DNA from 2 places in the Oceanicaulis alexandrii DSM 11625 genome. Region 1 is predicted to be linked to the other one. Evidence: predicted binding sites of a transcription regulator. Region 1 holds the regulator's gene; the other holds the start of a gene.

The links. Region 1 encodes HrcA, which represses chaperone genes, less so after heat shock. Its sites were predicted from a motif close to GTTAGCANTCNNNNNNNNNGANTGCTAAC; they were not measured.
Region 2: the regulator HrcA is predicted to act here: its motif matches at 8,575-8,603, upstream of groES (co-chaperone GroES).

What each region holds. Positions count from the first base shown of each region.
Region 1 is NZ_ATUP01000001.1:1,538,914-1,553,480, reverse strand. It holds gene G405_RS0107635 (FMN-binding glutamate synthase family protein) at 1-1,403, opposite strand, end outside; gene G405_RS0107630 (alpha-ketoglutarate-dependent dioxygenase AlkB) at 1,497-2,114, shown strand; gene G405_RS0107625 (YMGG-like glycine zipper-containing protein) at 2,223-2,591, shown strand; gene G405_RS0107620 (hypothetical protein) at 2,745-3,470, shown strand; gene G405_RS0107615 (serine hydrolase domain-containing protein) at 3,674-5,035, shown strand; gene grpE (nucleotide exchange factor GrpE) at 5,044-5,664, opposite strand; gene hrcA (heat-inducible transcriptional repressor HrcA) at 5,727-6,794, opposite strand; gene rph (ribonuclease PH) at 6,924-7,640, shown strand; gene G405_RS0107595 (helix-turn-helix domain-containing protein) at 7,683-7,901, opposite strand; gene G405_RS0107590 (DUF2975 domain-containing protein) at 7,918-8,469, opposite strand; gene rdgB (RdgB/HAM1 family non-canonical purine NTP pyrophosphatase) at 8,908-9,513, shown strand; gene hemW (radical SAM family heme chaperone HemW) at 9,510-10,670, shown strand; gene G405_RS0107570 (penicillin-binding protein activator) at 10,667-12,136, opposite strand; gene G405_RS0107565 (YraN family protein) at 12,248-12,634, shown strand; gene G405_RS15350 (BON domain-containing protein) at 12,732-13,340, shown strand; gene G405_RS0107555 (YifB family Mg chelatase-like AAA ATPase) at 13,542-14,567, shown strand, end outside.
Region 2 is NZ_ATUP01000001.1:726,024-740,590, forward strand. It holds gene G405_RS0103540 (TonB-dependent receptor) at 1-2,435, opposite strand, end outside; gene G405_RS16345 (FecR family protein) at 2,559-3,623, opposite strand; gene G405_RS14895 (RNA polymerase sigma factor) at 3,626-4,195, opposite strand; tRNA gene G405_RS0103555 (tRNA-Ile) at 4,384-4,460, opposite strand; gene G405_RS0103565 (SIMPL domain-containing protein) at 4,640-5,362, shown strand; gene G405_RS0103570 (TIGR01459 family HAD-type hydrolase) at 5,363-6,211, opposite strand; gene G405_RS0103575 (EAL domain-containing protein) at 6,265-7,527, opposite strand; gene G405_RS0103580 (OmpA family protein) at 7,725-8,378, opposite strand; gene groES (co-chaperone GroES) at 8,671-8,958, shown strand; gene groL (chaperonin GroEL) at 9,013-10,653, shown strand; gene G405_RS0103595 (hypothetical protein) at 10,722-11,396, opposite strand; gene G405_RS0103600 (Lrp/AsnC family transcriptional regulator) at 11,492-11,941, opposite strand; gene G405_RS0103605 (serine hydrolase domain-containing protein) at 12,042-13,106, shown strand; gene G405_RS0103610 (hypothetical protein) at 13,148-13,405, opposite strand; gene G405_RS0103615 (acyloxyacyl hydrolase) at 13,633-14,202, shown strand; gene G405_RS0103620 (glycoside hydrolase family 3 N-terminal domain-containing protein) at 14,222-14,567, opposite strand, start outside.

The DNA.
Region 1 (14,567 bases):
GCGCGCGGCTCGGGCACGCCGCATGAATGGGCGATCATCTCCACATCCTTGATCATCGCCTTGGCGTATTCCGCCGCCTTCACCGATTTTTGCTTGGGCTGAAGCCCGCGCTGAAGCGATTTCTTGTGCGTGGTCACACCGGTCGGGCAGGTATTCTTGTCGCATTTGAGCGACTGGATGCAGCCGATCGAGAACATGAAACCGCGCGCGGAGACCACCGCATCCGCCCCCACCGCCAGGGCCCAGGCGACCCCGGACGGGGTGATCATCTTGCCGGAGACCACAATTCGGATCCGGTCCTTGAGCCCTTTGCGGATGAGGATGTCGCAGACCAGCGGCAAGGCTTCACGCACGGTCAGCCCCACATTGTCCATCAGCGGCATGGGCGCTGCGCCAGTGCCGCCATCGCCTGAATCAATGGTGATGAAATCGGGCGCGCTCTCAATCCCGCGCTCCCAGATCAGATCACACAGCTCCTCCAGCCATCCATAGGCGCCGATCACCGTCTTTATGCCTGTCGGTTTGCCGGTGACGCTGCGCACATGGGCGATGAAATCGAGCAGCGAGCCATTATCGAAGATTTCAGGATGACGATTGGGCGAGACGGAATCCTTGAACGGTTCGATGCCACGGATCTTCGCAATTTCTTTGTTGACCTTCTCGCCGGGCAACAGGCCGCCCTTGCCCGGCTTGGCGCCCTGCGCGAGCTTGACCTCAAACATCCGCACGGTGTCGTGGGCGGCGATCTCGCGCAGCTTGTCGTCCGACATCAGCCCATCCTTGTCGCGCACGCCGTATTTGGCCGTGCCGATCTGGAAAACGATGTCGCCCCCGCCTTCCAGATGCATGGGACTGAGCCCGCCTTCGCCGGTATTCATCCAGATTCCGGCCTTAGCCGCGCCCAGCGACAGCGCGCGCACCGCAGGTTTTGACAAAGCGCCATAGCTCATGCCGGATATATTGAAGACAGAGGGCGCCCGATAAGGCGTGTCAGCGTAGGGGCCGAACTCGCAGGGCTGGGTTTGCGCCACATCCTGTTCCAGCACGGGATAAGCACAATTGACGAACAGCACCGTACCTACAGGCGTCAGCAATTTGGTCGAGCCGAACGGGATGATATTGCCATGCCCCTGGCTCATCCGGTTCACCGCTTCACGTTCGGCGCGGTTGAAGGGCAATTCCTCACGGTCGAGCGCAAACATATAGGTTCGGAAAAACTCGCCCAGCCGGATGAACAGCGAACGGAACCGGCCCACAACCGGATAATTGCGGCGCACCGCGTCGGCGCGTTGATTGGAATCAATAAGCCAGAACAATACGATCAGAGCAGCCACGGCCCCGACCAGAACGATGAAGAGCTGCGCCATCACCCCCAGAACATCCAGCACCCAGGACGGTATCATGTCTTCCCCCGCAATAAAGCTGATCCAGCCTAGACCGGCGGGCCGCAAAGCTGAACCATGCTGGCGGAGTCGTGACAGGGACGTGATCACGCCATGATCGAGACATCAGACGGTTTCGCCCTTCACACGGGCTGGTTTGATCGCGACGCGCAAGACGCGCTGGCGCTTGAGATTTTAGAGCGTGTCGCGCGCTCACCGCTGTATCAGCCCGCCATGCCGCGCACCGGCAAGCCCTTGAGCGTGAAAATGACCAATCTGGGTCCGCTGGGCTGGATGACCGACAAGCAGGGCGGTTATCGCTATCAGAGCCGTCATCCGGTCACAGATCAGCCCTGGCCCGACATTCCCGAAACACTGCTCGCCTTGTGGGACGCCGTTTCAGGCTGGCCCGATCCGCCCCAGGCCTGTCTGGTGAACTGGTATGGGCCCGATGCGCGCATGGGCCTTCATGTGGATGCGGATGAAGACGCGAAGACCGCGCCGGTGGTGTCGGTATCCTTGGGAGATTCGGCCCGTTTTCGTCTTGGAGGGCCGACCCGCAAGGGGGCGACGCGCTCGCTGCGCCTCAATTCCGGTGATGTGGTGGTGCTTGGCGGGGAAAGCCGCCGCTTTCATCATGGCGTGGACCGGATTTATGCAGGCAGCTCGACGGTGCTGCCGCCAGACTGGCGGCCGGGACGGCTCAATCTGACCCTGCGCCGAGTGACCTGAAAATTTCAACAAACAGACACGTCCGGGCCTTGTTTCCGCCCAGCTTGTCCTGACATGATCGACACGAGCGTCCGGCTGGGAATGGGCGCGAGCAAAGGAGTTTGCGCCATGACTAAAGGTCTTATCGCTATCATGATCGCTGCGCCTCTGGCGCTGACCGCTTGTGCGACCAACCAGGGCGTTCGCGGCGCTGGTGTGGGCGCAGGCGTCGGGGCTGTCGCTGGCGCGATCATCGGCAACAATGTGGGGTCAGGCAACGCGGAAACCGGCGCGCTGATCGGCGCAGGCGTCGGCGCTGCAGCTGGCGCGGCCTATGGGTGCACCCGTCCGGGCGGCTGCGGCCACAACCCCAACAATCCCAATCATTCAGAACTGATCTACGATCAGTATTCGGGACGCTCCTATTACACCGATTACCGCACGGGCGACACGTTCTGGGCGAATGGCGAGCCGCGCACCCGCGCCCCGCGCCGCTAGGCCTTCAAACAACTTAATGCAAAAGGGCGGCTCGATGAGCCGCCCTTTTTTCTCGTCCAAACTCAAACCCGCGCCTGAAAGCGGGTACTATTATTATTCACATTCCCCCATGGGTTGATATGGTGAGGCCATCAACCAGCTCTGGGGGCGTTCATGATCAGAATTCTTTTCAGTCTTGCTGCTGGGGCTTGTCTGACAGGCTGCAGCTCGTTCAGCGATGCGGTTGACGGGATGCCGCAATGGCGACCCTTGACGCTCTCTGCTGAAACAGCGCGCAGCCTGCAGATCAACCATACCGGCGACGAACCGCTGGAGGCGTCGGCTGTGCTGGCCGCCCGCGCCAGCGCGCCGCGCAACGATCGTCTGGACCGCGCCACAGCCATGCTGCTGATTTCGGAATCCGACCGGCAGTGTGACGAGTATTTCGCTTCCATCACCACCACCGCGAACACCACACGCGCCTCGCTCAGCCTGGTGGCGCTGGGAACCTCAACGGCGGCGGGCCTATCCGCGCCGCAACGCAGCGCCAACTTGTTGGCGGGCATCTCCACCTTCTTCACCGGCGCGCAAAGCACGCTGGAAGACACCATTCTGGAAAGCCAGTCGACGCGGACGCTGCAAAGCGCCGTACGCTCGCGCCGCACCGAGATGCGCACTGAACTCAGCCAGCGCATCCTCGCCAGCGACGGAGAGGGCGCGTTGACACTGATTTCAGGCCATATCCAGGATTATCATGCGCGCTGCGGCCTGGCGTACGGTCTCGACGCAGTGTCTGAAGTGGTCACGGAATCCGTCAACACCGCCGAGGATCGCGGTCGGGAAGCCGCGGACGTGGCTGAAGAGAACGTCAGGAACTTGCGGGACGAAGCATCGCGCTAATCCCTTCACGCCAAGAAAAGGGCGGCTCTCTGAGCCGCCGTTTTGCTGTTACGCCATGGTCCATGCCAAGACTTGTGAACAATCCCAATGGTCAGGAAAGTCTCACGCACTAATGATGACAAAACCCTCATGACATGAAGTTCACTTGTTCGTCCTACGGTTACTTATAGCGTTCTGTTGAAAATAAATTTTCAGAGGACGTTATGTTTTCCACGATCCTGACCAGCCTGGCGCTGGCTTCAACCACGCTCTCGCAGTCAGACGCTTCAGACATTTCAGATGCCTTGAGAACTGAAATCGAAACCATGAGAGCGGCATATGGCGTCTCGGGTCTCGCCGTCAGCGTCGTCAGTGGAGACGATGTCATTCTGTCCGAGGGCTTCGGGTCTTTCGAAAACGGCCCGGTGGCGGCTCAGTCGCAATGCGGGCTTTATTCAGCCACCAAGGCCTTGACCGCTTTCACACTCGCCTCGCTGATCGAAGATGGCGACGTCAATCTGAACGCCCGTGTGGGGGAGCTGCTGACAGATAGCCCTGAGGGATGGCGCGATATCCCGCTCTGGCGTCTTTACAACCATACCAGCGGACTCGCCATGATCGTCACGCAGGAGGCGTTCAGCGGCATCGCGGAGGATCCCGAGGCCGGCAACACCGCCATCTATGAAATCGTGCGCGAGTTGCCGCTAGATTTTGAACCCGGCGCACATTCCCGCTACCAGCAAAGCGGATACGCGGTCTCCGAAATGATCGCCGAGGCAAGATTGGGACAGCCCTGGCCTGCGCTCGTCGAACAGCACCTCACCGGCCCGGCGCAATCAAATGACACGGTCTATGGCCAGATCACTGACGGATCGAAGTCAGTGCCCATGATCAGCTCGGCCGGCGGTTATGTCACAACGGCGTCTGACATGGCGCGGATCTTTGAGGCCCTTAACGCAGGTCTAATCGCAAATCGCGACTTCCTGGCGGACCTACTGACGGACCCGGCCTATATGCAAGACAATTATGGGCTCGGCGTCATCCTTGAAGATGTAGCTGGAGAAACGACGATCGGCCATCGCGGCGGAGGCGCACGGGCCAATCTGCGCTACGCGCCGCAAGCCGGCGTTGGAGTGATGGCCTGCACCGACCAGGTCGGCAATCGGGAACTGACTATTCATGTTGGCGAGATGGTGATGCGTGCGCTGTTGTCAGGCGAGGCTCCGCGTCCTCACATCGCCAGCCTTCTGTACGGATCAGAAGACGCGTCTGCGCAAACGCTGGTTACCCTATTCGAGCGTGAGTGGAACAATTCCGACACACGCTATGGCTTTGAAGGCTCAGAAGCTGTGCTCAATGCGCTCGGCTATGACCGCCTGGAAGAGGCCCCCGCCGAGGCCCAGACCTTGTTCGCGCTCAATACGCGCCTCTATCCAGACTCTGCCAATGTCTGGGATTCTCTGGCGGACGCGCAGCTGGCGCTTGGGGAAGGCGCCGCCGCGCTCCACAGCATGCGGCGCGCGCTCGACCTGCAACCCGGAAATCCATATTTCCAGCGTCGGGTGGTCGAGCACACACCGAATTAAAGCTGCAATCAGGCGCTGACGTCGACGCCGCCTTCGTTCTCTCCGCCTGCAGGCGGGGTGGCGGGGCCGGCGCTGACCACCACCATGGCGGCGCGCAGGGTGCGATCACCGATCTTGTAACCGGGCTGCATCACATGGGCGATGGCGCCCTTGGGCTGATCGGCCGGGATCTGGGCGGCGGCCTGGTGCATGTTCGGATCGAGCGCATCGCCGGGGGCGGGCTCCACCTTCTTCACGCCATGGCGCTCCAGTGACGACAGAAGACGACGCTCGGTCATCTCCACGCCTTCCAGCAGGGTTTTCAGCGCTTCGCCGGCTTCGGACTTGGCCTCGTCGCTGATCGACTGCAAAGCGCGCGACAGATTGTCGGCCACGTCCAGCATGTCGCGGGCGAAACCGGTCACGGCGTAAGCGCGCGTGTCTTTCACTTCGCGCTCGGCGCGCTTCTTGGTGTTCTCCATCTCCGCCAGCGCGCGCAGCAGCTGGTCCTTGAGATTGGAGATTTCCTCAGCCGGATCGGGTTCTTCAGACGCGGGCGCTTCTTGTTCGGCGTCGGCGGCGTGTGCAGCGTCAGCTTCAGCGTTCAGTTCGGCGTCTTCAGTTTCAGGTGTCTGGTTTTCGTTGCTCATACGTGCGGTCATTCAAGGCTAGAGGGGTGATCGTCAACCCAAAGGTTCACCAGGACGGGCGATTATCGCGGCCCGGACAGAAGCCGGCCGACCATTTGGGCGGTGTAATCAACAATGGGGATGACACGGGCATAGTTCAAACGCGTGGGACCGATCACGCCGATCGCGCCGATGATCTGGTTCTCGCGATTTCTGTAGGGCGCGACGATCACCGACGATCCTGACAGCGAAAACAACGGGTTCTCGGACCCGATGAACAGGCGGACGCCCTGCGCTTGCCGCGCTTCGTCCAGCAGCGACAACAGACCTTCCTGACGTTCGATATCATCAAACAGAAGCCGGATGCGCTCCAGATCCTCCGCCGCCTCGACGCTTTCCAGCAGCCGCGACTGGCCGCGCACGATCAGGGTGCGCTGCTCAGGCCCCGCCCAGTCGGCGAGACCGGCCTCCACCAGCGCGGACGCCGCGCCGTCAAGCTGGGCCTGCTTGGCGGAGATCTCTTCGCGAATGGCGCTCAGCGCTTCGGCCAGGGTGCGGCCCCTGAGCCGGGCGGAGAGATAATTGCCCGCTTCGATCAACGCCGCGGGCGGCAGGCCGGGCGGCGGACGCATCAGCCGGTTTTCGACATTACCGTCTTCGGTCACCAGAACCGCGAGCACTTCTGTGGGCGACAGGTTCACGAACTCCACATGGCGCAAGGGCGCATCATGGGCGGGGCTGGCCACCAGACCTGCGCCGCCGGCCAGGCCGGACAGAAGGTTTGAGACTTCTGATAGAACATCTTCCGGACGGCGCCCAACGGCAGAGACGCGGGTGTCGATCGCGGTGCGGTCATCCGCCTCCAGATCTCCCACCTGCAGCAAACCGTCCACAAACAGGCGCAAACCGGCATGCGTCGGCATCCGCCCGGCGGACACGTGCGGCGAGGCCAGCAATCCTGCCGAGGTCAGATCCGCTAGCGTATTGCGGATGGAAGCGGGCGACAGATTCAGCCCGGAGGTCTTGGACAGGGTGCGCGAACCCACCGGCTCGCCGGTATCAAGATAAGTCTCCACCAGATCGCGGAAGATCGAGCGCGAGCGCTCATCAAGCGCCATCAGGCCGGAGGAAGAAGACGTTGGATGGGTCATCACGCTTTCAGAGTTAGTGTCGCTCCCCGTTCGGCGCAATCACCAAGATTGCACGCAAAGCGCTTTGCGCCTTCGCGTCCGCTCGGTTAACACGAGAGCCACAGACACACGAACACCCGGAGATGACACATGCGCCCTGAAGGCCGCCAACCCGACGCCTTGCGCCCGCTCAGTTTTGAAATGGGCTGGTCGCCTTACGCCGAAGGCTCCTGCCTGATCAGTTTCGGCAACACCAAAGTGTTGTGCACGGCGTCGGTGGAAGAAAACGTGCCGCCCTGGCTGCGCGGCCAGGGCAAGGGCTGGGTGACAGGCGAATACGCCATGCTGCCCCGCGCCACACACCAGCGCAATCGCCGTGAAGTGCAATCGGGAAAACCCTCTGGCCGGACGCAGGAAATTCAGCGCCTGATTGGCCGTTCGCTGCGCGCGGCGGTCGATCTCAAAGCCCTGGGAGAACGTCAGATCGTCGTCGATTGCGATGTCCTGCAGGCCGATGGCGGCACTCGCACCGCGGCGATCACCGGCGCCTGGCTCGCCCTGAAAGCGGCCGTCGCTTACCTGATGGAAGAAGGCGTTCTGAAAACCGATCCGGTCATCGCTCAGATCGCTGCGGTCTCTGCGGGCGTCGTGAACGGCGACTGCGTGCTGGATCTGGAATATGAGGAAGACCGGGTGGCGGAAACCGACGCCAATTTCGTGCTGACGTCCAGTGGCGGCGTGATCGAAGTGCAGGCCACGGCGGAAGACACGCCGATGACCCAAAGCCAGTTTGACCAGATCTTCGCCCTCGCGCGCCGGGGCGTGACCGATCTGTGCGCGGCCCAGCTCAAGGCACTCGGCCAGTAAACAGGCCTGAAAGCAGGCGGGCGGCTATGCGCTGTCCGCCTCTTACTCTTCTTCGTCCTCGTCCTCAAAAACGAGAAGATCAGCGGGCTGGCAATCCAGCTCACGGCACAAGGCTTCCAGCGTGGAGAAGCGTACGGCCTTGGCCTTGCCGGTTTTCAGGATCGACAAATTGGCCATGGTGATGCCGACGCGATCGCACAGCTCGGTCAGTGACATGCGGCGATCCAGCAGCATACGGTCCAGGGTGACGCGAATGGGCATGTGTGTTCCGCGCTCCCTAAATCGTCAGTTTCTGCTCTTCACGCATGCGGGTGCCTTCGCGGAAAATTTCCGCCAACACAAGCATGGCGAGCACAGCAAACCAGGCGCCGAGATTCAGGCTGAATTCGGGAACAACGCGAGCGCCGCCTTCAACGGGGCGGCCCAACAGGGTGATCATCAGCGACAGGACGCCGTGCGCCCCATAGTGCAAGAGCTGATAGACGGCGATGCCGATGGCGATCGCGCGCAAATGATTGGAGTTTTCTTCAACGAACGGGTCGCCGGCGATCAAAGTCGCCATGATCCGGCGCAACCGGTCCACCACGAAGGTCACCGCTGCGAGCGCCGCAATAGCGAGCGGCAGGGCGAGCACCACATCCATCGCCAGAAACTGGCGGATGCTGAGCGGCAGATCGGAGCCAAAACCCAAAAGGCGGGAGATCCCGCCAAACACAATGAGAACGATAATGAGACTGGCGAGCCCCAATACCGCCCAAAGCAGATAATAGACGATGTCGAGGAGGATCTTCAGCAGTGAAGCCAGCGATCCCTGACCCAGCGTCTTCATGCATCCCCCAAGGGCTTGTTAGCTGGATCGTCGACCGGGCGGCGAGACATCTTCCGCGAGGGGAGGAACGGCGTGTCTCGTCTCACCCGGCCTTCGATCCGGACATTCATTAACCGACCAGCGAGCTGACTGCGGCGGCCATGCCGGCGAAAACGCCCGCCACCAGAGCCAGATTGATCACCATTGCGATTGCGCTGTGACCGGCATTGTTTTTGGACCTGACCATCTCATACTCTCCTAAGTCTCTTGTTCGACCAACCAGTTTCCGAAGCCGTTCCGATCCTTTATCGCCGGGGGTCTTCGGTGTGGTCCGGGGTGTTTCCCCCTCGCCACGAGTATCTATGTAGACCACGTCCTATCGCTTCGCAACAAAAAAATATCGAAAATCGATATGAATTTTTCGAAAGGCGATATGTACGGATGAAAGGACGCCCTTCCATGACCCTTTTCTCGACGGCTCCCAAATGGGCGATCGCCAGCCATAACAAAGGCAAAATCAAAGAGATAGCCGATCTGATCGCCCCCTATGGACTGGTTGCGGAAGGGGCGGATTCGCTGGGTTTGCCCGAGCCTGAAGAGACTGAAAAAACTTTCACCGGCAATGCGCTTCTCAAAGCCAGGGCGGGCGCGGTGGCCTGCGGACTGGTGTCTCTGGCCGACGATTCAGGGCTGGAAGTCACTGCGCTGGACGGTGCGCCCGGCATTTATTCCGCCCGCTGGGCCGGAGAGCCGCGCGATTTTGGCGCCGCGATGGACAAAGTCCGCACAGAGCTTGAGGCTCGCCAGGCCACAGATTACAGCGCCCGCTTTGTGTGCGCGCTGGCGCTGGCGCACCCGGATGGCGAGACCCGCGTCTATGAAGGTGAGGTGCGCGGCCATCTCTCCTTCCCCCCACGAGGCGACAAGGGATTTGGCTACGATCCGATCTTCGTTCCCAACGGTCATGAGCTGACCTTCGCCGAGATGGATCCGGCGATCAAACACGCCATGAGCCATCGCGCCCACGCTTTCCGCCTGCTGGTTGAGGATGTGTTCGGCGCATGAGTCCCGCTCCTGCACGCCTGGGTCTTTATGTGCACTGGCCCTATTGCGCGCGCATCTGCCCGTATTGCGACTTCAACGTCTACAAGGCCGCCCACGCGCAACCTGAGGCGCTGCTGGCCGCCATGCTCGACGATCTGGCGCACTGGCGCGACAGGCTGGGGCCGCGCACGATCCACAGCGTGCACTTTGGCGGCGGCACGCCCTCTTTGATGGAGCCGGCGGCCATCGCTGCGATCCTGGAGCAGGCCGACGCCCTGTTCGGGCTTGAAGACGGCTGTGAAATCGGGCTGGAAGCCAATCCGATGGAGCATGAGCGTTTCGCCGGCATCGCCTCCGCCGGGGTGGAGCGGATGTCGCTGGGCGTTCAGGCGCTGGATGACGCCAGCCTCAAACGTCTGGGCCGCGATCATGATGCGCGCACGGGGCTTCAGGCGCTTGAGAGCGCGCAAAGCCTCTTTCAGCGGGTGTCGCTCGATCTGATTTATGCCCGTGAGCAACAGACGCCAGAGGACTGGCGCACCGAGCTGGAGACAGCGCTCAGCTTCGGGACCGGTCACATGTCGCTCTATCAGCTGACCATCGAGCCGGGCACCGCCTTCGAGCGCAAACTGAAACGCGGTTCGCTCACGCCGCCCACAGATGACGCCGCTGCGGACATGTACGCCCTAACGCAATCTGTCTGCGCGGCGGCAGGCCTGCCGTCCTATGAGATTTCCAATCACGCCCGGAGCCGGAGCGATCAGTCGGTGCATAATCGGCTCTATTGGGAAGGCGAAGACTGGATCGGAATCGGGCCGGGCGCGCATTCACGCACGGGCGGGTTCGATGGCGGCGGACGAGAAGGCGCAGCGGCCCGACTGCGCCCGGACGCCTATATCACGGGCGTCGCCGAGGGAGACGCTCATGAGCGCGAGCAGCTGAACGCCGAGGCGGAGCTGACTGAACGTTTGCTGATGGGCATCCGGCTCACCGAGGATGGTCTGGACCTTGATCGCCTGTTCGCGCGCACCGGGCTGAGACCTGACCCTAACGGGCTTGAGCGCATGACAGCCCAGTCGCTGATCAGGCAAACCGGATCAAGGCTCGTCCTGACAGAGTCCGGGCGCGCATTCGCCGATCATGTCGCCGAAGCGCTGATCCCCGATTTCGACGCCTAGAAAGCCGGGTCTGTGACAGGCTTATCCATCGTGTCCGCGCCAGACATGTCATCATCAGACATGTCGGCCGGACCAAAGCGTTCCGGCGCAGGGTCGAGAACCCGGAAGCCCCCGCCACGGACTGTATACACGGCGAGCCCCCGCTCGATCGTGCCGTCTTCACGGAAGCGGAACAATCCGTCCACGCCGACAAACCCGTCCGCCCCGGTCAGGCGATCTGCGCCATAACCGCCCTCGGCCAGCAAGGCCGCCAGCGAAGCGGCGTCATAACTAAGCCCCGCCAGACGAGACGGCGTTGCGCCATAATACTCTTCAAAGACCTGTTCAAAGCGAGTGCGGGCCTCAGGATCAGGTCCGGCGAAATAGCCATGCGCCAGCGCTGGTTCTCGCGCCAGGGAGTCATCAAGCCATTGGCCGGTGCCGACAAACTTCACCAGAAGCGGGTCAATATCCTGATACAAGAGCACCGGCGCCAGCATACGCAGTTGATCGCCGCCCTCGGGCAGCAGCACCACCTGGAAAGCTGACCCGGGAGAGGGCGCCCAATTCGCGCCGCTCATCATCGCCGCCTGGGCGGGATCAAGTTCTTCGACGCCCACAGTCGCCAGACGGGCCGCAGCCTCCGTCATCGCCGACACGCCGCCATCATAGAACTGGCTGGCGACCAGGCCCGTGTCGAATGTGCGTTCAACCAGGATCGTCTCTGCGTCTTCCTCATCAGACACCGGTTCTTCCAGCATCACCGTTTCAGGCAGCGGGAACTCACCGAGCAGGTCTTCAATGGTTTCTGCGTAGGCGGCCTGGGTCACCTGGCCATACGCCGAAGCCGGGCCAATGAAAGCGAAACGGGTCGCGCCCAGCGCGCCCACATACTCGGTCACCCGCCGCACCTCTTCATCGGGCGGGAAGCTCAGCTGATACACCCCGTCACCGGCCACGGCGCTGGAGGAGGACAGGCTGAGCATCGGCACGTCCGCGTCGCGTGCAGCACGGCCTGCGGCTGCGACTGCGTCCTGAAACAGGGGACCAATGATCAGATCAGCGCCGTCTGAAATGGCGGATTCGGCCGCCGTACGGGCCGTTGCTGGATCTCCGGCCGTATCTTTTGGCAAAAGCACCAGATTGGTCCCGCCGCGTTCAAAGATCGCCAGCTCTGCGGCGCGCAGCAATTGCGCCGCTTCGTTTCGCGCTGCGGAAGAAGACGCGCTGAATGGCAGCAAGAGCGCGACCCTCACCAGATCCGGCTCACCCTCCAGAAAGGCGGGCGTGTATCCACGATCAGCCAGTTCGACCGGCAGTGTCGCTGGCGGCGGCGGCGCGCCCACGACCGGGCGATCCGGCACGGTCTGGATCGGTGCGCTGGGCGTAGAGGCCGTACAAGCGCTCAGCAGAAGCGCGGCGCCCAGCGCCGCCAGAGCTGAGCCGACTCGCGCCTTGCCCGCTATAGGTGTAAAGCTTTCAACCATGACGGCCACCTCTTCCCCCCGACCGGCGCAGTGCGGCGCCGCCTTTGTCCGCGCCGAAGCTAACCCCCGGCTGCGTCAGGGGCAAGCATGCGCGCAGCGGGTGACGCGGTCATGACACAAGCCCGACGCAACGCGGAACGTCGAGGTCGGCGCAGCGAAGCGCTCAGTGCGCTCTGGCTGCAGCTCAGAGGGTGGCGCATCCTAGATCAGCGGGCGCGAACCGGGGTCGGCGAGCTTGATCTGGTCGCGCGCCGCGGACCGGTTCTGGCCTTTATCGAGGTCAAACATCGGGTCAGTCTTGACGATGCGCTGACCGCCGTCACAACCTCTCAGAAACGCCGGCTGATCCGCGCCGCCGCCCTGTGGCGCAGCCGTCATGACGCTCTGGCGGCCCTGCAGCCGCGTTTTGACGTCATCGCCTGGCCCGAACACGGTTGGCCGCGCCATATAAAAGGCGCCTTCATGATCGAGACTGAGGATCTGGTCGGACTGATCTGATCGGGACAAAAGCTGAAGCGGTAACGCTCGGTTAACCCAATTCTCACGTCCCGGGGATAAATTGACCGTCTCCGTCTCCCACAGAAAGACAAATCTCATGACCGTGATCCGAATTGTCCTTCTTGTTCTTGCGACTGTGGTCCTGACCAGCTGTGCGGCGTTTCAACCCGGGCGTTCGGTGGGACGGCAGGTTGATGATTTCAACGCCTCCGTGTCGCTCAAATCGGCCATGCTGCGCGCCGAGGGCTATGCGCTCAACGGCGTGGACGTGGAGATCACTGAAGGCGTCGCGTTATTGACCGGACGCGCACCGCGCGCTGAAGACCGGGTGTATGCTGAATGCCTCGCCTGGTCCGTTCAGAGCGTCCGCTCGGTCTCCAATCAGATCGAACTGGGCGGGCGACGCGGCCTTACAAACGCCACACGAGACGGCTGGATCACCCAGCAAGTGCGCTCGCGACTCGCGTCCGACAGCGCCATTCGCAGCCTCAACTTCAATATCGAAACTCACTCCGGCGTCGTCTATCTGCTGGGCTTCGCGCGCAGCTCTGCGGAAAGTGATCGCGCCGCCGCCCACGCTGCGCTGGTGGAGGGTGTTGAGCGTGTGGTGGTTCTCACACGGGCCCCCGACGTCACGCCCAACTTGCCTGCGCGCGGCGCGCAACAGGCGCAGGCCTGTGATCTGTCTGCTGATCCCGAGGCTTGAGCGGGCCTGGAAGTGATTAAGGTTTGGGTTGCAAAGCCAGCCTGAAACGCGTCACATAGAAAAAAATTCTCCTATAGGTTGACCCCTAATCGTCACTTATTCTATTAATGTTCCTGTTTTGAACATCTCTGTTCCGCGTATTGTGGATAACTCGCGTTAACCGTGTTGTTTGAGTAATCAGATTCATTGAATGAGGGCGCCATGGGCATTCGCACATACTCCGCCGCTTTCGACGGCGCCCAGGCGCGGCTGGTGGACGTTCAGGTCCAGATAGCCGGCGGCATGCCCAACTTCATGATCGTAGGCTTGGCCGACAAGGCGGTCGCAGAAAGCCGTGAACGGGTTCGCGCCGCATTCGCCGCCGTCGGTTTGTCGCTGCCGTCCAAGCGCCTGATCGTCAATCTCGCCCCCGCCGACCGCCCCAAAGAAGGCGCCCATTACGACCTGCCGATCGCGTTGGGCCTGATGGCCGCCATGGGCGTGTTGCCCGTGGATATGCTGGCCGAGCATCTGGTGATGGGCGAGCTGGGGCTCGATGGCGGATTGTCGCCCTCGCCGGGCGCACTCCCCGCCGCCATGCTGGCGCAAGAAAAGGATCTGGGTTTCATATGCCCTGAAAGCTGCGGGCCGGAAGCCGCCTGGGCCGGCGGCGAGCTGCCTATCCTGGCGCCCGCCTCGCTCATCCAGCTGGTCAATCATTTCAAGGGCGGACAGGTGCTGTCCCGGCCAGCGCCCGGTGATCTGATCGAAGCTGATCCGTGCCGGGATCTCCGTGAAGTTCGCGGACAGGAAACCGCCAAGCGCGCGCTGGAAGTCGCTGCGGCGGGCGGGCACAATCTTCTCATGGTCGGCCCGCCCGGCGCTGGCAAATCCATGCTGGCCTCCCGCGCGCCCGGCCTTCTGCCACCGCTCACCTCGTCAGAACTGCTGGAAGTGTCGATGGTGCAATCGGTGGCGGGCCTGCTTGATCGGGGGCGCCTGTCGCGTAATCGCCCGTTTCGCGCGCCGCATCATTCCGCCTCCATGGCGGCGATGGTGGGCGGCGGCACGCGCATCCGGCCTGGCGAAGCGTCCCTGGCGCATCACGGCGTTCTGTTCCTGGACGAATTGCCCGAATTTCACCCTCAGGTGCTCGACAGCCTGCGCCAACCTCTGGAAACCGGCGAAATCGCCGTGGCGCGCGCCAACGCCCGCATCACCTATCCCGCCCGTTTCCAACTGATCGCA
Region 2 (14,567 bases), 810 kb from region 1:
CAGCCGCCACTTTGAAACCCGGCGTTCAGGCGCCCGCGAAATTCGACCGGGTAGGTCAGCGTGCCCACGCGCTCCACAACCGGCGCGCCGGCGCTGATGCGCTCTTTGTTTTCCAGCATGTAAGTGAACGCCGCCCCGACATTCCACGTGCCGAAAGAGGCAGGCGCACTATAGTCGAGCGAAACGTCGAAGCCGGAGGTCTGCTGGGAGGCGATGTTTGTCAGGCCGTTATATATGATATGGGTGACATCGGCCGCGATCGCGTCCGGATCCAGCGTCGTTGAATAGTCGCCGGTCCGGGCGTCAAACAGGCCGATCGCCCCCGGCAAGGTCGCCGCGATGATTTCGGGCGACACCTCATCCGTGATCAGGTCGAAATAGGTCTCCGGATCAGCCGCGATCTCGAACGCATCCGGCGGCTGGGCGATACGGTCTGTATAGTCGATATTGAAATAGCTGCTCGAGAGCGTGAGGCCATCGATCCAGGCCGGCGCAAAATCAAACCCCAGGGTGAAAGCCTCTGACGTTTCAGGCCCCAGGTCAGGATTGCTGATCGGTCCCACGACGTAATACACGGTGGATTGATCATCGGAGAAGGGATCGGGAAAGCTTCCGAGCGGCCCGGTCACCGGCAGGATGACATAGCTCGTCTCGCTCGGAATCAGATCGGGCAGACTGGGCGCACGAAACGCCTGACCATATGTGCCCCGCAGCTTGAGTGCGTCATTAATGGCCCAAAGCACGCCGACTTTCGGATCAAAACTGTCTCCGAAATCGGTCGTGTCGGTGTAACGACCGGACAGGTTCAGCTCGAGACGCTGAACCAGAGGCATCGCCATATCGCGACTGATGAGGGGAACAGCCAACTCGCCAAAGGCATAACTCGTCGCCCGGTCAGCCCGCATCGGACCGAAACCGAGTTCCTGTTCAAGATAGCCGCCGCCCAACGCAAAGCCGACATCCCCGGAGGCCAGGGATACCAGCGTACCATCGAGCTTTCCCGTCACTTCAAGCGAGCTGAAATCCTGGGCGCCGTTCGTCTCACGCAGGCGGCCGTCATCGAAGAACCTGACAATGTTCAGGTTGTTCGTGTAATCGCCATAAGTCGCCAGAAGCTCGAACTGCCAGTCACGCACCGGCTGGATGCGCCCACCGACCGTGGCGACGACCTGCTCAGTCTGGGTATTGCTCAGTGAGGTGGCCTGAAAGAACCCGTCCTCACGGGTCGAGGTTTTCGTCCGCCGGTCGGTATAGAGAATATCGGCGAACACTTCAGCCGATGCGCCAATGTGCTGGCGCGCCGAGACAAAGGCGGAATAGCGCTGGTCAAGTGGCGCCAGATAGGTATCGGGCGTGTTGCTGAAATCGACCTCATCAGTCAGGAACGGGCCGGACGTCGCAGCAGAGAGCGAGGCGATCGCCCCGCCGCCAGACCAGCTGGTTCCCAGAACCTGATCAAATTGCCCCGCCGAATAACCGCCATCGCCTCTCGTGGTGTAGCTGACCGAGGTCTCCGCCCCTTCAAAGTCATCCCGCAAGACGAAATTGACGACCCCAGCGACAGCATCCGCGCCATAAATCGAGGATGCGCCATCAGTGAGAACCTCCACGCGCTCTACAGCCCCCAAAGGGATGAGCGACGCATCCGCTGTCTCACCAACATCCGCCAATGGCAGACGCCGTCCATTCAGAAGCGTCAGCGTTGACCCCGCGCCCAGACCGCGCAGATCCACGGCATTGACAGAACGGGCATTGAGCTCGCGGCTGACGGCGAGCCCGCCAATCGAGCTGGTGGTATTGATGTTCTGCGGAATGGCGCGAAGCAGCTGATCTGTCGTCAGGACCCCGAGCCTTTGAAAGTCCTCGCGGGAATAAATATCCAGCGGCGAGCTTTCCGGGTTCACACCCCGAATGCTGGTGCCTGTCACCGTGATCGTATCGATCGGCAAAACATCAGGCTCAGCTTGCCCATTGGCCTCGATCAAGCTCTCTGACGCCGCGCCTTCAGAACGGCTCGGCGCCGGGTTCGTCGTCTCTGTTGCGGGGGCCTCGCGCGCCTCTACTGCTCTGGACTGGCGCAACAGGATCGCGCCCGAGGCACTGCGCTGCATGTCCAGATCAGCGCCGGACAAAAGTCGCGACAAGGCCAGTGTCGGCGTCATCCGCCCCCGAACCGCATTCGCCGTAAGTCCGTCAACGAGGTCCGGCGAATACAGAAGCGATTGTCCGCTTTGGCGTGCATACTCGATCAGAGCTGTCTGAAGCGGCTGCTCTGCAATATCGAAATCCACGGCGCGTTCAGACGATGACGCAATATCACTCCCCCGCGCCCCCGGATCTGACTGAACAAAGGCGAATGCCGCGCCGGACCCTGTTAGAAGCGAGAGTGATGCAACAGTGCTCAACGCCGCTGCACGAAAGCTCGTACGAACCATGAAAGTCTCCCCATGCCAGCCGCTGGTCTTGTTGTTTGCGGCCCATGACAGGGAAGACGCAGCTGACGGCCGAACCCGAACATGCGGGACGAAAAAACTTTCAGAGGGTCTGAAAAACTGGCGCTAGGTCGCGCTGCGCAGGATTATGGCGTGGTCCGTTTCATCGATCCGCACTTCAGGGAAATACTCAGCCAGAGCCTCGACAAAGCCGGTCGACTGGCCCGCGGTGAAAGCCCCGCTCAACCGCAAACCAGATAGCTGCTCATCCGCGATGACGATTGGACGGCGGGCGTATCTGTTCATTTCCGCCACGGCGACGGAAAGCGGCTCATCCTGGAAAATCAGCAAGCCATCCAGCCAACTGGTCAACCGGCGGGCATCCACCGTCGCCACGCTCGGCGGAGCGTCTGCGATCTGCACCAGCTGCTCGCCCGGAGACAGTTCAGCGCGCTCGGATCGTGCAAATTCTCCTGCGGCGCCCTGGTCCACGGCGACGGGCGCATCGACGACAACATTGCCTTCAACAAGGGTGACTGAGACCTGCGCGCTGTCCACACGTACTTCAAACGCTGTGCCGACCGCTGTGACCCGCCGCCCCGCCGCCAGAACCACGAACTCGCGTCCGTCCTCGTGGGCCACGTCGAAATAGGCTTGCCCTGAAACCAGCTCCACCAGTCGTTCCTGGTCTGAAAAGGCGACCCGCGCCCGGCTGGATGTTCCCAGAGTCATGGTGGACCCGTCAGCAAGGGTGGTTTCGAGCCGCTCGCCAATCTGCGTTTCGAAGTCTGACGCCGCCTGCTCGGCGATCACCATGGAAGGCTCGACAGATGCGCCCGGCATCGCCCAATTGGCCAGCAGGAACCCAAATCCGACGCAGACCACAACACTGGCTGCGAGTATGCTCAGTCGCGCCGCGCTGAACACCGGCTTTCGTTCAGACGCCGCTCGCGACAACACCTTGTTGCGCAGCTCAAGCACCTCAGGTTCATGTGCAACCGAGCGAGCAAGACGCCAGGCCGCTTCAGCCTGCCGGAAGGCTTCGCGCTTGGCCGGATCGTCGCCGCACCATTCCTCGAAGCGGGCTTGCAAGTCAGGATCCGCACCCGCTTCACGCAAACGCTCACTCCACAGCGCCGCCGCTTCGCGGTGCTGGTTAATCTCATGTCTTGAGAGTTCTGGCGTACGCATGTTCATCGGCCTGTCTCGTCCCGATCCAGCGCTGCGCCGACATAGGCGAGCGCCTTTGCCATATGCTTCTCCACTGACCGGGTGGAGATCGCCATCAGGCGCGCAATATCTGCATACTTGTAGTTCTCGAACGCGCGAAGCACGAACACATCCTGGGTGCGCTGAGGCAATTCCTGCAGCGCCTGCATCAGACGGTTCAACTCTTCCTTGCTGAGTAAGACGCGCTCGGGAGAAAAATCCGAACCGCCATGCTGATCGACATCGAAGGGTTCATGCGCATCCGTTCTACGAACCTGACGACGCCGCAGATGATCGGCCAACACACTTCGGGCGACCTGAAACACATAGCCCCGGATATGATCGATCTCACCGTGGTCACCGCGCCGGATCAGTCTCAGGAACACTTCCTGTATGAGATCGCGGACCTCGTCACGATCCGCAACCCTCTTTGAGAAGAAGCCTGTCAGAGGGCCCTGGAACTCGCGATTCAGGGTTTCCCAGCGTACAGCCTGATCCGCGTCTTCATGAGACGGGACAGGCGGCCGACCACCCCCTCTTGCGCTTTCAGCCATCCCCCGCCCTCACGCTGTTTAAAGCCTGTCAGGCTCTGTGACAGCGGAGTCCGTATCACTCAAACGGACAGGCTGGCAAATCCAGGCGCACTTCAAGACACGCCTGCGTCAGTGAACGCACACCGCACACGCGCCGCTTGCCCCTGACCTTCCGGACCGTAAAATCCGTGGATAACAAATAGTAAAAATGGTGGGCCCGGAGGGACTCGAACCCCCAACCAAGCGGTTATGAGCCGCCGGCTCTAACCAATTGAGCTACAGGCCCGCTGAGATGAAACAGCGTCCAAGCTTGATAACGCGGGCTGCGAATTTGGCAAAGTGGCGATGGCGGCGAGACGCAGCTGAACAGGCGTTCAGGGAACGGCCATCAAAGAGTCGCGTTTCCGACATGAGACCGGCTTCAAAGACCGTATACTGGACCCACAACAGACTGGGAGAGCTCTTATGATCCGCACCGTTTTTCTCGCCGCCGCCTTGATGACCACCACCGCCCTGCCCGCTGCGGCGGTCGCCCAAACCGCGCCTGCGCAAGAACAGACCGCGCAGCTGAGCCTGTCCGCCACCGGCGAAGTGCGCATCACCCCGGACCAGGCGCAGGTCTCCGCCGGCGTCGTCACCGAAGCGCGCACGGCGGCCGAAGCCCTGCGCGCCAACAGCCAACGCATGCAGCGCGTGTTCAGCGCCCTCGAAGAGGCCGGCGTCGAAGCGCGCGACATTCAGACCAGCCAGCTCAATGTCAGCCCGGTCTATTCCCAGCCGTCCAGCCGCGATGGCGGCACGCGTGAGATCACCGGCTACAGCGCGCGCAACACCGTCACCGCTTTGGTGCGCGGCATGGATAGCGTCGGCCCGGCCATCGACGCCTTGTTCGAGGCGGGCGCAAATTCACTCAACGGCGTGACGTTTTCCAGCTCTGAAGCGGACGCCGCCGAGACCGAAGCGCGTCGACGCGCCGTGGCCGAGCTTTACGAGACCCGTGACCTCTATGCCGAGGCCGGCGGGTTCACCGTCGAGCGTCTGCTGAACTTCTCTGAAAGCGGCGGCTATGCGCCCCAACCTGTGATGTTCTCTCGCGCCATGGCGATGGAAGATTCAGCTACCCCGGTTTCCGGCGGCGAACTGGTCGTCTCGATCACCGTCAACGGCGCCTGGGAAATCGAAGGCTGATCACCAGACCAGCTTGGGCGCACAATAGCGCGAAGCAAGGCCGTCCTCCGCGAGGAGGGCGGCCGCTTTGTTCGCGTCAAAGCCTTGATCAAAGGCCTGCCCAAGAATGCCGTCGGCGATGAACAGCGCATCCACGCCTTCCGACTGCGCGCCCTGAATATCGGTGTGCGGGCCGTCGCCCACGGCCAGCACCCGCGCCTTGTCCAGACGCTCGCCGCGCAGGCGTTCGATCTCGCGATAGGCCAGATCGTAAATCGGCGGATGGGGCTTTCCGGCCATGACGGCCGTGCCGCCCATCTCCTGGTATTTTTGCGCCAGCGCGCCCGCGCAATAGCGCAGGCCGTCGCCGAACTGAACGACGATATCGGGATTGGCGCAGATCAGATCGAGGCGGCGCAGCTTGGCTTCGGTCAGAAGGTCCGTGTAGTCGTCCGGGGTCTCGTTTTCCCAGTCAAACAGGCCCGTGCAGGAGATGAAAGCGGCGTCTTCGAGCTTGGCGAACTCCAGCCCCGTCCCTTCATACAGCGCGTCATCCCAGTTCGGCCCCAGCTTGAAGGCGGGCCCCGGCGCGCGGGTTTCCAGCAAGGCATGGGTCGCCTCGCCGGAACTGACCGCGCCGTCCCAGACATCCTCGCCGGATCCCATCTGCTTGAGGAAGGTCTCAAGCGAAGAGGCGCGACGCGGCGAGTTTGACACCAGCACCACCGTGCCGCCCTGGGCGCGATAGCGGCGCAAGGCGTCGAGCGCTTCGGGCAAAAGGTCCGAGCCGTCCCGGATGACGCCCCAGACGTCACACAGGATCGCGTCATAGTCTCGGGCGAGGTCCGACAGGCGGGGAAAATCAGTCATGGCGCTGAGCTAGGCCAGCCATGCCACGGCGTCAATGTGCGAAGGCGCTCAGCCTAACCCGCGGCGCGACGCAGCTTGTTATCCGCTTCGTTGAGCACTTCATCGCGCACAGGACGCGGGGCGCCGAACAGATGGCCCTGGGCGTAGGCGACGTCGAGATCGAGCACTTCGACCACCGTGCCTTCGGACTCGATCTTCTCGGCCACCAGATCGACGCCATAGCGTGCGAACAGGCCTGCCACGTCTTCAGGGCGCAAGGCGCCCGGCTCGCGGCCCGCAATGGGCTCTGCGCCATGGGCGGCGGCGATCAGACGGTCGCCCGCCACCTTGATGAAGCGCACGCCCGCGCGCTGCAGTTCTGCAAGGTCGATATTGAGGTCCGACACCTGGTCGATCGAGAAGCGGAACCCGAAATCGGCCAGCCGCGCCATGTTGCGCGCGGCGGTGGCGGAGCGATTCTCAAACTGGGCGCGCGGCAATTCAAAGATCAACGCGCCGGCGAGATCGGAATTGCGGCGCAGGAAATCGAGGAAGGCCGGGAAGAAGTCTTCATCGGCCAGCGAACGGATGGAGACATTGCAGAACACGCCGACCCGGCGATCAGACTTGGTCAGACGGCGCACGATCTGCACGCAGCGCAGCAGCAACAGATTGTCCACATCGGTGATCAGGCCGGCTTCCTCTGCGGCGGCGAGGAACTCGCCCGGCCCCAGAACCTGTCCGTTTTCATCGCGGATACGCGTATAGCCTTCATAGAAGTAGGTGCGGCGCTGCGGCAGGCCGACTACGGGCTGAAGGTACAGATCAACACGATTGTCATCGAGCGCGCGGCGCACCAGATCCACGGCGTTCGGCGTCTGGGCGGCGACAGGCGCGGCGCGGCCGCCGCCTTCCAGGCGCGCCAGGATTTCAGCGACCAGACGTTCATCGGCGTTCTGCGGATCGCCCGCGGCCTGGATCGGCTGGCTCAGTTCCAGCGCCGTCTCCTGTGTGCCCGGTGCGCTGGCTTCCGCTGTCCTGGGTTTTGTGGCGACCGCGGTCTCCGCCAGCGCCTCGATCCGGTCCTGAGCGCTGCTCAACTCATCCAGCATGGACATGTTGGCGGCTTTGAGCAGATGAATCTCGTCTTCAAAGAGCTTGCGTTCTTCAGCGCGCGCGACTGAGGCGTGCACCTGACCGCCGATCAGGAAAACCAGCGCGCCCATCATCCAGGCGAGCTCAGCGGACATCAGACCAAAACGATCAAACGCCAGAGCCGCGACGATGGCGACCATCGCATAGGTTAGGATCACCAATATGTCGCTTGCGCGCGGCATTCTCGCTCCTGAATGTCGCTGTTTGGCCCCAAACGAACCAAGTCCAACGAATCACACTCATTTCGGCGATCATAAAGTGCGTTAACCGGACTTGTCAGAACGTTAACGCTGTGAGGCGTGGACAAACGGAAAAAACAAAGGCGCGCCCGCACATGCGGACGCGCCTTGTCGTTAATCGCGGTGTCCCGCCTCGCCGGTTACGAGGTGTGCGGGGCGATCTTGATTTCCACGCGGCGGTTCGCAGCGCGGCCAGAGTCAGTATCGTTGGATGCGATCGGCTGGCTTTCGCCCATGCCGGCCACATACAGACGGTCGCGCATGACGCCGCGTGCGATCAGTTCCGACGCCACAGAGCTGGCGCGGCGCTCGGACAGCGCCTGATTGTAGCCGGCGTCGCCGACGCTGTCGGCATGACCGATCACGTCCACATAGGTCGCCGGATAGGTCATCAGCACGTCCGCCACATCATTGAGCACAGGGCCGAAACGACCGCTGATCTGGGCGGAGTTGGTGGCGAAGGTCACATCGCCCGGCATCACCAGGTACAGGTCGTTGCCCACACGGCGCACGGTCACGCCCGAACCGCGCAGACGCTCGCGGAAGGCGTTTTCCTGGCGATCCATGTAATTGCCGATGCCGCCGCCTGCGAGGGCGCCGACGCCCGCGCCGATCAGCGCATTGCGGCGGTCATCACCGCCCGCCAGCGTACCCAGCAGCGCGCCAGCCGCCGCGCCGGCCAGAATGCCGGTGCCCGTCCGGTTCTGCGTGACATTGCCATACTGGTCAGTGGTGGTGCAGGCGGCCGCGAGGCCCAGCGCCATAACGGCTGCGATCAAAGAACGAAACATCATACTCTCTCCCGTAAACGTCCCCTAAAACGTAGAACTAACCTAGAAGTTCCCCGTCTAGATAGCCCCATCCTAGCCTATGTGCGCGACGCGCGCATGAATGCAGGCTGAACCGGCCGGAGACAGCGCTGAAATCCACGGCGAAAAATGTCGCTCGGCGCACTTGACGGGGTCACGCGCGCCTCTTACCTCCGCCTCTGTTAGCAGCCGCCCTCTGAGAGTGCTAACGCTCTCGAGGCGGCGAGAGCTAAACCAGATCTTCAGTGAGCTGACGCTCAAAAACGGAGTACCGGCAATGAAATTTCGTCCTCTGCAGGACCGCGTCGTCGTCAAACGCGTCGAGGAAGAATCCAAGACCGCTGGCGGCATCATCATCCCCGACACCGCCAAGGAAAAGCCGCAAGAAGCTGAAGTCGTAGCTGTGGGCCCCGGCGCCCGTGACGACAAGGGCGCGCTGATCGCCATGGACGTCAAGGTCGGCGACCGCGTGCTGTTCGGCAAATGGTCCGGCACCGAGATCACTCTGGAAGGTCAGGATCTGCTGATCATGAAAGAGTCCGACATTCTGGGCGTGGTCGGCTAATCGCCGCCTCACCGCTTTTCCGAACCACACACTCAAGATTGATAGGGACGAACAATGGCTGCCAAAGACGTTAAGTTCGGCGCTTCCGCCCGCGAAAAAATGCTCAAAGGCGTGGATACCCTCGCCGACGCCGTGAAAGTCACCCTGGGCCCGAAAGGCCGCAATGTGGTGATCGAAAAATCCTTCGGCGCGCCGCGCACTACCAAGGACGGCGTGTCCGTGGCGAAGGAAATCGAACTGGAAGACAAGTTCGAGAACATGGGCGCCCAGATGGTTCGCGAAGTCGCTTCGCGCACCAATGACGAAGCGGGCGACGGCACCACCACCGCCACCGTTCTGGCGCAATCGATCGTGCGTGAAGGCATGAAGTCGGTCGCCGCCGGCATGAACCCGATGGACCTCAAGCGCGGCATCGACAAAGCCGTTTCGCTGGTCATCGAGCACCTGAAATCCTCCTCGACCCCGATCAAGGGCTCCTCTGAAGTCGCTCAGGTCGGCACCATCTCCGCAAACGGCGAAAAAGAAATTGGCGACATGATCGCCAACGCCATGGAGAAAGTCGGCAATGAGGGCGTGATCACCGTCGAGGAAGCCAAGTCTCTGGCGACCGAACTCGACGTCGTGGAAGGCATGCAGTTCGACCGCGGCTACCTGTCGCCGTACTTCATCACCGACTCCGAGAAAATGATCGCGGATCTCGAAGACCCGTACATCCTGCTGTTCGAGAAGAAACTGTCTTCCCTGCAGGCCATGCTGCCGGTTCTGGAAGCCGTGGTTCAGTCCAACCGTCCGCTGCTGATCATTGCAGAAGACGTTGAAGGCGAAGCGCTGGCGACCCTGGTGGTCAACAAGCTGCGCGGCGGCCTGAAAATCGCAGCCGTCAAGGCGCCGGGCTTCGGCGATCGCCGTAAAGCCATGCTCGAGGACATCGCCGTTCTCACCGGTGGTCAGGTCGTCTCCGAAGACCTGGGCATCAAGCTCGAGAACGTCACCCTCGACATGCTGGGCACCGCCAAGAAGGTCACCATCACCAAAGACGACACCACCATCGTGGACGGCGCCGGTGAGAAAGAGGCCATCGAAGGCCGCGTGAACCAGATCCGCCGTCAGGTCGAGGACAGCTCGTCTGATTACGACAAAGAGAAGCTGCAAGAGCGTCTGGCGAAACTCGCTGGCGGCGTTGCAGTGATCAAGGTCGGCGGCGCTTCGGAAATCGAAGTGAAAGAGCGCAAGGACCGCGTGGACGACGCCCTGAACGCCACCCGCGCTGCGGTGGAAGAAGGCATCGTGCCGGGCGGCGGCATCGCGCTGCTGAAAGCCACCAAGGCGCTTGAAGGCGTGACCGGCGATAACGAAGACCAGAACCAGGGCATCGCCATCGTGGCGCGCGCCCTGCAGTCTCCGATCCGCCAGATCGTTGAAAACGCAGGCGTCGAAGGCTCCATCGTTGTCGGCAAAGTGCTGGAAAACAACGATGTGAACTTCGGCTACAACGCCCAGACCGGCGAGTACGAAGACCTGGTGAAATCCGGCGTCATCGATCCGGTGAAAGTGTCCCGCATCGCGCTGCAGGACGCAGCCTCTGTGGCGTCCCTGCTGATCACCACCGAAGCCGCCATCGCTGAAAAGCCCAAAAAAGAAGGCGCAGCTCCGGCGGCGCCTGACATGGGCGGCATGGGCGGCATGGGCTTCTAAGCTCAGCCATACCAAGGCTACGAACGGAAAGGGCGGCTCAATCGAGCCGCCCTTTTTGATTCGCTAGCTTAGTCAGCGCTTAGCGCCTCGGCGCGAATAGCCACGTTGATCTCTGGCCCCTCCTCCCCATCGATGGTGAGGCTGGCAGGCTGCCCTGCCAGGACGAAAAACCGGGGCGAGGACAAAACAGTCTCGTCATGCATGCGAATGATCGTCATCTGAATATCCACCCCGCCTTCCGGACATTCGGGGCTTGATCCCGAGCAAGGGTCAAGGCGCAACTCGATTGCAAACGCCGCCGACGGCTCACCGCCCGGGTTCGGAAAGTTCATGCGATGCAGCTCACCCGAATCCAGTCGAACCGTCGTTTCCATTCGATTGCGTCTTGTCTGATAGCCTTCGTGTTTGACCAGCTGGACATCAAAGTTTACGGCGTAATCCTCAGCGTTAGCCATCGGCGCAAAGACAAAGCTCATCGCCGCCAGGCCAGCCAGCGCGCTTCCGCCCACCCCGCCCGCTATCCATTTCGCACGTTTCATAATCGTCTCCCACACGCCCGCCGCCATGACCGACCATCGCCGGGGCCGGGCTGTCACATAATCAATCATCAACGACCGGATCACAGCGCCGCTGGACACGCCCTCCTCCCGACAGCGGGCGAGGAACTCGTCCTTGAGCTGATCGGGCAGACGCACATCAAGCTTGGCGTTGTGTTTGAGATTTTCGATCCGGTCGCGTTTCATGGCGGCTCCGACAAAGAGACTTCGAACGCTCTGACGCTATCGGAACCGTGTCAGGACAGGGAGCAAAAACGTGTCCGACAGGCTGCTTTCATGGCCTAGACCGGCACTTCGGTGGTGAATTTGACGGTGCTGAGCACCACGGTGGTCTCATAGCGTTTCACGGTCGGATCATTGAGCAGGCTCGCCTCAGCCCAGATTTCATAGGCCTCGAGACTGGGCGCATGCACGTGGAGCAGAAAGTCGACCTCCCCCGCCACGGAATAGAGCCCGGTGACCTGGGGGTCTGCTGTCATCACAGACCGGAACTGCGCATAGGTCTGCGGCGAGTCATCATTAAAGGTCACCGCCACGATCAGGGTCTGGCCCAGGCGTGCGCGGTCCAGCACGGCGACATCTGAGACGATGACGCCCTCCTCACGCAAGCGCGCCAACCGTCGCCGCACAGCGGTCTCAGACAAGTTCACCTGCTGCGCGATCGCCTGATTGGACAGCCGGTTATCGCGTTGCACAAGTCTCAGGATTGTCCTGTCCATTTCATCGAGCATGAGCGCCACCTTCGAAATTCGGCGTTTAAAGTGCTGATTTCGGCGAGATTGAGCAAGAGCCCCTTGCTATCATTCAGGCCAATTAAAAAAAGAGACGCCCATGATCCGCCTCCCTCTGCTCGCCCTAGGCCTGTGCCTGATTGTCTTGAGCCCGGCTGAAGCCCGCCTGCCCGACACGCCCACCGTCGAAGCCGCGATCGACTCCATTCTTGAAGAAGGCGACATCGCTGGCGCTGTGGTTCTGGTTCAGGACGCTGAAGGCCGCAGGATCATCACGCGCGGCGTGGCGAACCGCCAGACGGGCGCCCCCATCCCCGAAGACGCGCAATTGCGGGTCGCCAGCATCGGCAAGGTCCACACCGCCGCCATCATCCATAGCCTGATCGCGGAGGGACTGATTTCGCTGGACGACAGACTGGCTGACCTTGTCGCCCCCCATTGGGTGGACGGGATCGCCAACGCGCAGACCGCCACTGTGCGCCAGCTGCTCACCCACACCAGCGGCATTGCCGACTATTATGACGATGTCTGGTTTCAGACGGTCAACACAGTCCAGGGCAACACCCCGCAACGCACGCTGGGTTATATCCATGGCCGTCCCGCCGAGTTCCCGCCCGGCGAAGGGTATGGGTATTCAAACTCGAACTACCAGTATCTGGCGCTGATCGCCGAAGCCGTGACCGGAGAGCGCTTTGACGCCCTGATGCAGGCGCGCATCATAGGCCCGCTGAACCTTCAAGCCACAAGCTATAATCAGGCGCTTGAAGGCGGCGACGTCATTCATGGCTATGGCGCGCCAGACGAGCCAGAGCGAGACGTCTATACGCTGATTGAAAACCATGGCCCCGATGGCGGCGTCTTCACCAGCGCCAGCGATCTCGCGAATACGCTGACCGCCCTGTTCTCACCTGATGGCGAACTTTCAGAGCTGGGCCGGTTGATGCTGAGCGAAGACATTGATCGCGGCGACGGGCGCAGTCGGGTTCTGGGGCCCATGCGCATACGTGACCCGCGCGGTCTGGATGTCGTCATGCATGGCGGCTCGATCGCCGGATACGCCAGCATGGCGCTGTATGAGCTCAACACCGGCATGATCATCATCGTGCATCTGAGCGCCGATCGCCCCGACCTGGCCGGTCAACTGGTGCGCCGCCTTCTGCAATAGGCTTGGAGGGCGCAGCCTTCCGCGCCCTCCAAGCCTCGGCCTCAGGGCAGTTCGCAGCCTTCGCGCAGCGCCTTGGTCGCGTCAAAGCTCGGCGCAGACTGGTATTCGATGCAGATCTGCGTGAGCTGTTCCACGCAATAGGCCCAGCTTGCGCTGCCGCGCGGCACGAACAGGGCGCAATCCTCTTCCGCCTGCTGCTGGCATTGAACCGGGTCGCCAGCCATCGCGCCGCCGGTCGCAAAGAGCGACAGCCCCAATAGCGCGGACGACGCCATAGCGGTCAGTGTCATCTTGTTCATGTCAGTCTCCTCCTGTTTCGCGCCACTATGCGCAGCCCCAGTTAGCCCAAAGAGCGAGCTTGTTGCAAATATTTCCCCAATGAGGGGAATGCGATTCCAGATGCCCCGTCTCCAGCGCGGCGCAAAATCAACAACGCACGCATAAAGGCTTCTCAGCCCCATCATCAGACTGGTCAGGGTTTCAGCTTGGCGGTATTGCGAAATGGCAAGATCAGAAGGATGACCAGATGCTTCGTTACCTGACTGCGTTCGCTGCGCTGTCCCTCACCAGCGCCGCATCCGCGCAAAGCCCGGGTTTCGGCCTTCAGGAAATTCGCCTGGGAGTCGCGGCGCATGACCTGACCGACCACAGCGAAGACGGTCCGCAGATCGTTGGTGATCTGATGTTTGCGAGCCCGGATTTTCTGGACCCCATCTGGTCGCCGCGGCCGTTCGTATCCGCCAATATCAGCACCCAGGGCTACACCAATCTGGTCACGGCCGGTCTCGCCTGGGATTATGGCGTCACTGACCGTCTGAGCCTCGAGGCCTCTTTCGGGCTGAGCTATAATGACGGCGTGCTAGAGGTGTATCCTGATCGCGACGGCCCGGTGGAGGCCCAGCGGATCAAGGACACGCGTGCTCTACTGGGGTCTGACTGGCTGTTCCGCACCGGCTTCGCCGCCGATTACGCGCTCAATGACCACTGGTCGCTAGGCGTATTTTATGAACACCATTCCCACGGTCAGATCCTTGCCAGCGGCCGCAATCAGGGCCTGGACGAGCTGGGCCTTCGGATGAGCTACCGCTTCCGATAAGTCAGGGTGAAAGGCGGGGCTAAGCCCGTCGCACCTGCATTTTCAAAGCGGCGATGCGAGCGTTGGCGTCGACCAGACGCTCAAGACTGAGCCGTCCGTCCTCTATCGCCTGCCCGACCCAGTCTACGGCGCGACGAGGCAAGTCCGGATCAGCATCCGCCGAATTGGAAATCAGCAGCAGATCATTGCCCGCCGCCAGCGAGTCCACGATCGCCTGTTCGCGCGAATACTGATTCCGGATCGCGCCCATATCCAGATCATCGGTGATCACCGCGCCGCGATAGCCCATCTGTTCGCGCAATAGCCCTTGCAGAACCGGACGCGACAGGGTCACCGGGCGCCCTGACGGGTCCAGCCGCCGGTTG